Regions from separate parts of the Streptomyces sp. NBC_00820 genome, predicted to be linked through region 3. Evidence: riboswitches for the same ligand, from Rfam matches in the RefSeq annotation. Region 3 holds a riboswitch; each other region holds the start of a gene.

Region 1 (3,268 bases), 2.4 Mb from region 3:
GCTTGAACAGGTTGGACACCTGCGGCTCGATGCACTCGTACACGCCCGCGATGGACGCGATGGTGGCCGTCGGCGCGATGGCGAGCAGCAGGGAGTTGCGCATGCCGACCGAGGCGATCCGCTCCCGCAGGGCCGCCCAGCGCTCGGGCCAGTTCAGCTCGACGTCGAAGTGGTCGGGGTGCAGCACACCCCGGGCCGTACGGGTCTTCTCCCAGGCCGGCAGCGGGCCGCTGCGCTCGGCCAGGTCGGCGGAGGCCTCGTACGCGGCGAGCATGATGCGCTCGGCGATGCGCGAGGACAGGGCCTTCGCCTCGGCGGAGTCGAAGGGCAGACGCAGCTTGAAGAAGACGTCCTGCAGACCCATGGCACCCAGGCCCACCGGACGCCACTTGGCGTTGGAGCGGCCCGCCTGCTCGGTCGGGTAGAAGTTGATGTCCACGACGCGGTCGAGGAAGGTCACCGCGGTGCGGACCGTCTCGTCCAGCCGCTTCCAGTCGATGTCCCCGTCGACGACGAAGGCGCCCAGGTTCACCGAACCGAGGTTGCAGACCGCCGTCTCGCCGTCGTCCGTGACCTCCAGGATCTCCGTGCAGAGGTTGGAGGAGTGGACGACGTTGCCCGGCTCGGCCGTCTGGTTGGCGGTGCGGTTGGCGGCGTCCTTGAAGGTCATCCAGCCGTTGCCGGTCTGCGCGAGGGTGCGCATCATGCGGCCGTACAGCTCACGGGCCGGCATGGCCTTCTTCGCGAGCCCCGCGGCCTCGGCCTTGCGGTAGGCGGCGTCGAACTCCGCGCCCCACAGGTCGACCAGCTCGGGCACGTCCGCCGGGGAGAACAGCGACCACTGCTCGTCGGCGTTGACCCGGCGCATGAACTCGTCCGGGATCCAGTGCGCGAGGTTCAGGTTGTGCGTACGGCGCGCGTCCTCACCGGTGTTGTCGCGCAGCTCCAGGAACTCCTCGATGTCGGAGTGCCAGGTCTCCAGGTACACCGCGGCCGCGCCCTTGCGCCGGCCGCCCTGGTTCACCGCGGCGACCGAGGCGTCGAGGGTCTTCAGGAACGGCACGATGCCGTTGGAGTGCCCGTTGGTGCCGCGGATCAGCGAACCGCGGCTGCGGATACGGGAGTACGACAGACCGATGCCGCCGGCGTGCTTGGAGAGGCGGGCCACCTGGTGGTAGCGGTCGTAGATGGAGTCCAGCTCGTCCAGCGGGGAGTCGAGCAGGTAGCAGGACGACATCTGGGGATGCCGCGTGCCGGAGTTGAAGAGCGTGGGGGAGGACGGGAGGTAGTCCAGGCGGCTCATCAGGCCGTAGAGCGCGGTGACCTCGTCCACGGAGCGGGCGCTGTCGTCCTCGGCCAGACCGCACGCGACGCGCAGCATGAAGTGCTGGGGGGTCTCGATCACGTGCCGGGTGATCGGGTGGCGCAGCAGGTAGCGGCTGTGCAGCGTGCGCAGGCCGAAGTAGCCGAAGCGGTCGTCGGCGCCCGTGTCGATCAGCGCGTCCAGCCGCTCGGCGTGCAGCCGCACGAACTCGGCGGTGCGGTCGGCGACGAGCCCTTCCCGGTGCCCGACCACGACGGACTCCGTGAAGGAGGTCACCCCCTGCGAGGCGGCCTCGGCGCGGATGGAGAGGGTCAACAGGCGGGCGGCCAGGCGCGAGTACGCGGGGTCCTCGGAGATCAGGCCGGCGGCCGCCTCCGTGGCCAGTTCGCGCAGCTCCGCCTCGTCGGCCCGGGCCGAGCGGCCGCGCAGCGCGGCGGCGGCGACCCGGCCGGGGTCGGCGTCGGGGAGGTCGGCGGTCAGCTCGGTCAGGGTCCGCAGCAGCGCGGCACCCGGACCGTCGGTCTCCACCGGGGCCTCGGTCGCCAAGGTGGCTGAAGCCGGATCGGCAGGCGCGATGGTCACGTGGGGGCTCTCCCTCGCTCGGCACGGGGGCCTGGCGGAGGGCATTGGCAGCACGAGCGCACACGGCGTCGCGTCCACCGGCCCACTCCACGAGGCCCGGACGTCTTGGGGCACCCGGACCGGACGGCCGGGCGCGGCTGTCGACAGGTCCTCGGACTGACCGAGCACACGCCGCCTCAGGGACGGACACGTACAAGTACACCGTTGCGGGACAGTTCCGGATTCGCACCGGATTCCCCTGCGGCGACAGCGATGACGAGCATACATCTAGTGCTGGGCTGCCGTGGCACCACCAGATGTTGTGTCTGCTGTGTGTCGTGCTGGATTCAGAGCGTCAACACGCACGGCAGCGGGCCGCCGTGGGACATGCTCCACGACGGCCCGCTGCGGGGTCATCACGACCGGGTGCGCGGCTCCTGCGAGCCCCTTGTGGGACTAGTGAGCACTCCCCGCAGTGGCCGGGGGAAGCTCCGCCCGGACGCCCGGGTCGCCCGCGTCCGCGGTGTAGTCCTCCGGCCTGGTCTCGTCGACGCCCTCGGGGGCCTTCAGCGCCTTCAGGGCGAAGGTGAGGACCACGGTGACGACCACGTTCAGGACGAACGCCGTGAGGCCGATGTAGCCGATCTCACCGATGCCCGGGATCTCCTTGGCCGAGCCGCCGAAGTGCGCCTGCGTCGGGGAGGCGACCCCGTAGGCGGCGGCCGTGCCGTAGATCATGCCGACCGCCCAGCCGGCCAGCAGCGCCCAGCGGTGGAACCAGCGGGTGAACAGGCCGCCGACCAGGGCCGGGAAGGTCTGCAGGATCCAGATGCCGCCGAGCAGCTGGAAGTTGATGGCGACCGTCTTGTCCATGGTCAGGACGAAGACCAGCGCGCCCACCTTCACCAGCAGGGAGACCAGCTTGGAGACCTTGGTCTCCTGCTCGGGCGTGGCGTCCGGCTTGATGAAGTCCTTGTAGATGTTGCGGGTGAACAGGTTCGCCGCCGCGATCGACATGATCGCCGCCGGCACCAGCGCGCCGATGCCGATCGCCGCGAAGGCCACGCCCGCGAACCAGGACGGGAACATGTCCTCGAACAGCTGCGGGATCGCCAGCTGCCCGTTGGTGACCTTCACCCCGGCCGCGATCGCCATGAAGCCCAGCAGGGCCAGCAGGCCGAGCATGAGGGAGTACAGCGGCAGGATCGTGGTGTTGCGGCGGATCACGTCACGGCTCCTGGACGACAGGGTCGCGGTGATCGAGTGCGGGTACATGAAGAGCGCGAGGGCCGAGCCGAGCGCCAGGGTGGCGTACGTCCACTGGCCCGCCTCCGCCGGCACGAGAGCGCCGCGCGGCTTGCCGGTCGCCGGATTGACCTGGGA
Region 2 (3,268 bases), 5.8 Mb from region 3:
CGGCCTCGCCGCCATGCTCTCCACCCGCTTCTCCTACGGCATCGGCAAGAACGCCGACGGCGAGGCCACCCGCAAGGGCTACCGCGCCGGCCAGATAGCCTCCGCCGGCCTGGTCTCCCTGGCCCACGGCACCAACGACGCCCAGAAGACGATGGGCATCATCACCCTCGCGCTGATCGCGGGCGGCACCATCGCCCCCGGCTCGAACCCTCCCACCTGGGTGATCCTCTCCGCCGGCCTGGCCATCGCGCTCGGCACCTACATCGGCGGCTGGCGGATCATCCGCACCATGGGCAAGGGTCTGACCGACCTGGAGCCGCGCCAGGGCTTCGCCGCGCAGACCAGCGCCGCCACGGCCATCCTGGCCTCCTCCCACCTCGGCTTCTCCCTCTCCACCACCCACGTCGTCTCCGGCGCGGTGATGGGCGCGGGTGTCGGCCGCAAGGGCGGCGTGGTCCGCTGGTCCACCGCGACCCGCATGTTCGTCGCCTGGGCGCTGACCCTGCCGGCCGCCGCGCTGGTCGGCGCGGGCGCCGAGTCCGTGACGGACCTCGGCGACTGGGGTACCGCGCTCGTCGCCGTCTTCCTGATCGCCTCCAGCGCCGCGATCTGGAAGTTCTCCCGCCGCGAGGTCGTCGACCACACCAACGTCACCGCCGACGACGCCACCACCGAGCCGATCGGCGCGGTCACCGCCGCCATGGCCGCGGTCGCCCCGCCGCCCACCGGCGCGGTCACCGAGGACCTGGCGATCACCATCCCGGCCCAGGCCATCGCCGAACCGGCCCCCGCGACCCCGGCCATCCCGCCGGCCGCCACGGTCTGACCCCCGCGCCCCGGTAACCGAAGGAAGCATCCTCATGAAGATCGACTGGGCGGCCATCGGCTCCGTCTTCGGCGTCAGCCTCCTGGTGGCCGTCGGCCTGGTGGCCCTGTTCACCCTCGGCATCAACGGCCTGGCCCGCCGCGAGAAGGCCGTCGCGCAGGGCGGCTCGGCGGCGCTCGCGCTGGCCGGCGCCTACGTCTGCTTCGCGGCGTGCGCGGCCGCGGTGGCGTACGGCATCAGCCTGATCGTCGCGAAGCCCTGACCCGACGGTCCTGACTGCGCGCCCTGGCTCGACGGTCCTGACTGCGCGCCCTGGCTCGACGGTCCTGACTGCGCGCCCTGGCTCGGCGGTCCTGACTGCGTGTCCTGACTGCGCGTGCAGACTCGGCCGGTCGCGGCCGGGTCGCCCGGCCGAACGAACGACCCGGCCACTGAACGACCGGCTGAACGGCTCCTCCCGGCATGTGCCGCGGGGAGCCGTTCGCATGTCCCGGTGGCGCTCGGGCGGCCGGGGTGTGGGGCTCAGCACACTCTCCCCCCGCAGGTCAACGGCAGGTTGACGTCGTTCCGGGCGCATGGTGGACTTCCCAGGCCATGTACGGCGGCAGCAGAGGAAGTCCGGTGCGAATCCGGCGCGGTCCCGCCACTGTCACCGGGGTAGGAACCCCCGGGAGCCAGGAACTCTCGCCGCCGGTCTCGTCGAACCAGGGCGTGGACACCCTGAGTGAGGACATACCGCCATGCTCGGCTGCCCGTTGAGGACAAGTACCAGGATCGCCCCTGTGCCCACGGCCGGCTGAGCCGATGGGTGCCGATCGCACTTACGCGTACGGTGCCGCCGCCGGCCTCCTGGGCGACCTGCTCCTCGGCGATCCCCGCCGCGGGCACCCCGTCGCCGCGTTCGGCCGGGCCGCCGGAGCCGTGGAACGCGTGCTGTGGCACGACCACCGCGGCTGGGGCGCGCTGCACACCGCCGTGTGCGCCGGTGGCGCCGTGGCCCTGGGTGCCGTGGCCGAGCGCGCCGTACGCCGCTCCCCCGCCGCCCGCCTCGCGCTGACCGCCGCCGCCGCCTGGTCCGTCGTCGGCGGGACCTCGCTGGCCCGGGAGGCGCGGGCCGTCGGGCGTGCCCTGGAGGCCGGGGACGTGCCGGCCGCCCGCGCCCGGCTGCCGCATCTGTGCGGCCGCGACCCGCAGGCCCTCGACGCCGACGGGATCGCCCGGGCGGTGGTCGAGTCGGTCGCCGAGAACACCTCCGACGCCGTCGTGGGCGCGCTGGTGTGGGGCGCCGTGGCCGGGGTGCCGGGGCTGCTGGGCTTCCGGGCGGTCAACACCCTCGACGCGATGGTGGGCCACAAGTCGCCCCGCCACCGGCGCTACGGCTGGGCCTCCGCCCGCCTCGACGACGTCGCCGGCTGGCCCGGCGCCCGACTGACCGCCGTACTCGCCACGCTCGCCGGACCCGACCCGCGCGGGGCCGCACGGGCCTGGCGGGCCGACGCCCGCCGGCACCCGAGCCCCAACGCCGGGCCCGTCGAGGCCTCGTTCGCGGGCGCCCTCGGCGTGCGGCTCGGTGGAACGCTGGCCTACGGCGGCCGCGTCGAACACCGGCCCGTGCTCAACGGGGCCGCCGGGCGGTCCGTCAGCGTGGCCGACATCGACCGGGCCGTACGGCTCTCCCGCCGCGTCGGCCTGCTCGCGCTCGGCGTCACCGTCGCCGCGCGCACCATCGTGAAGGGACGTGGAAAGTGAACGGTGGTCTCCTCGTCGCCGGCACCACCTCCGACGCCGGCAAGAGCGTCGTGACGGCCGGCATCTGCCGGTGGCTGGTGCGCCAGGGCGTCAAGGTGGCGCCCTTCAAGGCGCAGAACATGTCCCTCAACTCCTTCGTCACCCGCGAGGGCGCGGAGATCGGGCGGGCACAGGCCATGCAGGCCCAGGCGTGCCGCGTCGAGCCGACCGCGCTGATGAACCCCGTGCTGCTCAAGCCCGGTGGTGAACAGAGCAGCCAAGTGGTGCTGCTGGGAAAGCCGGTGGGCGAGATGAGCGCCCGCGGCTACCACGGCGGGCGCCAACAGCGGCTCCTCGGCACGGTGCTGGACTGTCTGGCCGAGTTGCGGGGCACGTATGACGCGGTGATCTGTGAGGGGGCCGGTTCACCCGCCGAGATCAATCTGCGGCGCACCGACATCGTCAACATGGGGATCGCGCGGGGGGCGCGGCTGCCCGTGCTCGTCGTCGGCGACATCGACCGCGGCGGCGTGTTCGCCTCCTTCTTCGGCACGGTCGCCCTGCTCTCGCCCGAGGACCAGGAGCTGGTCGCCGGGTTCCTGGTGAACAAGTTCCGCGGGGACGTCTCGCTGCTGGAGCCCGGCCTGGACATGCTGCACGGGCTCACCGGACGGCACACCTACGGCGTGCTGCCGTTCCGGCACGGCCTCGGCA
Region 3 (3,268 bases):
TCACCGGCAAGATGCTCGACGAGCGCCTCGGCAAGATCACCTTCTGGACGCTGTTCATCGGCTTCCACGGCACCTTCCTGGTCCAGCACTGGCTGGGCGCCGAGGGCATGCCGCGCCGGTACGCCGACTACCTCGCCTCCGACGGCTTCACCACCCTGAACACGATCTCCTCGATCAGCTCCTTCCTGCTCGGCCTGTCGATGCTGCCCTTCCTCTACAACGTGTGGAAGACGGCCAAGTACGGCAAGCCGGTCGGCGTCGACGACCCGTGGGGCTACGGCCGTTCACTCGAGTGGGCGACCTCCTGCCCGCCGCCGCGGCACAACTTCACCACCCTGCCGCGGATCCGCAGCGAATCCCCCGCGTTCGACCTGCACCACCCCGAGGTGGCCCAGCTCGAACAGGAGGCGCAGGGCGGCAGGCGGCCGGCGGTCGGCACAGAAGGCAGCCGGCCGTGACCTCGCCGAACCGTCCCGGCCCCCCGCCGGCGCGGCGCGGCCCCTCGGTCGCCAACGAGGTCGAGGGTTACCTCCTTCTGCACGCCGAGCGAGAGCAGGCCGAGCGCGAGGCAGCAGCCCTCTGTGCCCGCCTGCCCTGGCTCACCACCGGGCAGGCGGAAGACCTCACCCGCCACTACACCGAGCAGCGCCTGGGCCTGACGCGACAGGCACTCCAGGTCACCGCGGACCGGGCCAAGCGCCTGCGCGGCGAATACGAGACGCGCTACGCCGAGCTGCGGCAGACCCTGCTCAAGCGGCACGTCGCCTGCGCCTCCCTCCTGCTCGTCTGCTCCCTGGTCACGAGCTCCCTCGCGCTGACAGCTCGCTGACCCGCAGCGTTCCCCGGTTCTCCCGAGTACGGCGAGAACACGGACGGACACTTCGCCGTACCGGCGTGGCCGGACCGCCTCCGCGGTCCGGCCACCCGTGTGTCGGGGGCGCCGCCGCTTCGGCGCTCCCGCCGGACCTCCGCCCGGGCGCGGCCGAGCCGCGGACGGGCAGGGCTCAGAAGGGCAGGACGTTGGCGACCAGGTCGGGCCGTGCTCCCACGAGCCCGTAGAACTCGCGCAGCGCGGTCGGCAGGGAGCAGCCGAGCGCCGCCTCCGCCCGCGTCAGTTCCGCTGGAGACGTGCCGTCCTTCCCGGTCGGCGGATCACCCCAGGCAGCGGCGAAGTCACGGACGAAGGCCCAGACCCGCCCGCGGTCGAGGACCGTGCCGTCCAGGGCCTGAGCCACGTCGAAGCCGCCGTTCACGCGTCAGCCCGCGCAGGACTTGTGGACCTTGCGCACGGCCGCGGCGGGCGCGGCGGGCGCCGCCCCGGACTGGGCGCCGATCAGGAGGAGTACGGATGCCGAACGCATAGGAGATTCCTGTGATGGTGGGGCTGGGAGAAGACCGCGCGGGCGCGGCGTCGCACTTTAGAACATGGACGGGCACTGCCGGGATTCGGGCCGTGGCGTGACTGACGCGGTGTGGCGACTGCCGCCACCGACAGGGCGGCAGCGACGAGTTGGCGCGGTCCCGGCTCACGGGCACGGGCGCGGTCCCGGGACCGATGCCGGGGACGGGGTGAAGCCGGCGATGAGATGATGTCCGGTGACAGGGCGACGGCGGTCCGAGGAAGCCGGTGAGAATCCGGCGCGGTCCCGCCACTGTGATCGGTGAGCGCGTCCCGACAGGCCACTGCCCCCAGGGGGTGGGAAGGCCGGGGCGAGCGACGACCCGAGAGCCAGGAGACTCACGCGGTCGCCTCCTCGACGGACACCGGGGCGGATCTCCCCGGGGGAGGGGTGGTCGGGCATGCCCGAAACGCCGACGGAAGCGACCGAAGCGACGCAGGCGACGGCCGCACGAGGTGCCGGTCCGGTGCCGTGCCGGGTGGTCGTGTGCCGGGACTGCTGCTGCGGCAGTGCCAAGGTGACCGGCGTCGACCACGCGGCGCAGACCGCGCGTCTGAGCGCCGAAGTACCCATGCGGGTCTCCGACTGCCTCGACGCGTGCGACCAGGCCAACGTCATCGTCGTACAGCCCTCCGCCGCCGGCCGGGCCGCGGGCGGCCGTCCGGTCTGGCTGGGGCTGGTCAACGACCCCGAGGCGACGGAGGACGTCATCGGCTGGGTGCGCGCGGGCGGCCCGGGTGTGGCACCCCTGCCGGCGATCCTCGATCTGTACGCCTTCCCACCGCCGCGGCTCGGTGCGGCCATCCGTAACGGGCGTTGAGCCGGTCGTGGGGTCGGCCGGAGTATGGCCGGTCCGCGGGGTGACCCGGGCCGGCGCGGGACGCCACCGCGCGTCACCGTGCCCGGCCACTCCGGTCACTCCGGCCGTTCTGGTCACTCCGGTCACTCCGGCCGTTCCGGTCACCCGGAAAACTCGAACTGGTGGGTGGGAGGCGGATGTTCGGACGTAGGTTGTGGCATGAATGATCCACGCCCCGGCTGAAAGACGGACACCCCTCATGAGCGACCCCGCGGCGACGCCCGCAAGCGCGATGCGCGACACGATCGACACGTCGGTGCCGCACTCCGCCCGTATCTGGAACTACTGGCTCGGCGGCAAGGACAACTACCCCGTCGACGAGAAGGCCGGCGACGCGTACACCGCAGTCTTCCCCGGCATCGTCACGATCGCCCGCAGCAGCCGTGCCTTCCTGCGTCGCAACATCGCGTATCTCGTCTCCGAGGCGGGCATCCGGCAGTTCCTGGACATCGGGACGGGCCTGCCGACGGCCCAGAACACCCACGAGGTCGCCCAGGGGCTCGCCCCCGAGACGCGGATCGTCTACGTCGACAAGGACCCGATGGTCCTGGCTCACGCACGCGCCCTGCTGTACTCCTCCAGCGAGGGCGCGACCGCCTACATCGACGCCGACGTGACGGACCCGGACCGCATCCTCGAGGCCGCCGCCGGGACGCTGGACCTCAGCCGACCCACCGCGCTCGTCCTCAGCAACATCCTGGGGCACGTCCCCGACGGCGACCGGGCCCGCGCCATCGTCACCCGGCTGATGGACGCCCTGCCGTCGGGCAGCTACCTGTCGATCAACGACGGCTCACGCGGCATCGACCCGGTCTTCGAGCAGGCCCAGGACGCGTACAACAGCAGCGGCGCCGCTCCGTACATCCTGCGCACGGTCGAGGAGATGACCAGGTTCTTCGACGGCTTGGAGCTCGTCGATCCCGGCGTCGTCTCGGTCACGCAGTGGCGTCCGGAGCCTGGTGCGTCCACCGCGGAGGTCGTCGCCGAGCACGGCGGCCTGGCCCGGAAG

Evidence for each region. A riboswitch is a leader RNA that binds a small molecule or an ion and turns the genes downstream of it on or off. The one in region 3 is predicted to bind cobalamin.
Region 1: another riboswitch for cobalamin. It lies ahead of OIB37_RS24435 (ribonucleoside-diphosphate reductase subunit alpha); the one in region 3 lies ahead of OIB37_RS34585 ((2Fe-2S) ferredoxin domain-containing protein).
Region 2: another riboswitch for cobalamin. It lies ahead of OIB37_RS09155 (cobalamin biosynthesis protein); the one in region 3 lies ahead of OIB37_RS34585 ((2Fe-2S) ferredoxin domain-containing protein).

What each region holds. Positions count from the first base shown of each region.
Region 1 is NZ_CP108882.1:5,374,220-5,377,487, forward strand. It holds gene OIB37_RS24435 (ribonucleoside-diphosphate reductase subunit alpha) at 1-1,906, opposite strand, end outside; cobalamin riboswitch at 2,032-2,169, opposite strand; gene mctP (monocarboxylate uptake permease MctP) at 2,342-3,268, opposite strand, start outside.
Region 2 is NZ_CP108882.1:1,991,100-1,994,367, forward strand. It holds gene OIB37_RS09145 (inorganic phosphate transporter) at 1-826, shown strand, start outside; gene OIB37_RS09150 (hypothetical protein) at 861-1,088, shown strand; cobalamin riboswitch at 1,412-1,532, shown strand; gene OIB37_RS09155 (cobalamin biosynthesis protein) at 1,631-2,575, shown strand; gene OIB37_RS09160 (cobyric acid synthase) at 2,572-3,268, shown strand, end outside.
Region 3 is NZ_CP108882.1:7,751,876-7,755,143, forward strand. It holds gene ctaD (aa3-type cytochrome oxidase subunit I) at 1-458, shown strand, start outside; gene OIB37_RS34575 (hypothetical protein) at 455-829, shown strand; gene OIB37_RS34580 (SMI1/KNR4 family protein) at 1,005-1,253, opposite strand; cobalamin riboswitch at 1,619-1,739, shown strand; gene OIB37_RS34585 ((2Fe-2S) ferredoxin domain-containing protein) at 1,801-2,220, shown strand; gene OIB37_RS34590 (SAM-dependent methyltransferase) at 2,459-3,268, shown strand, end outside.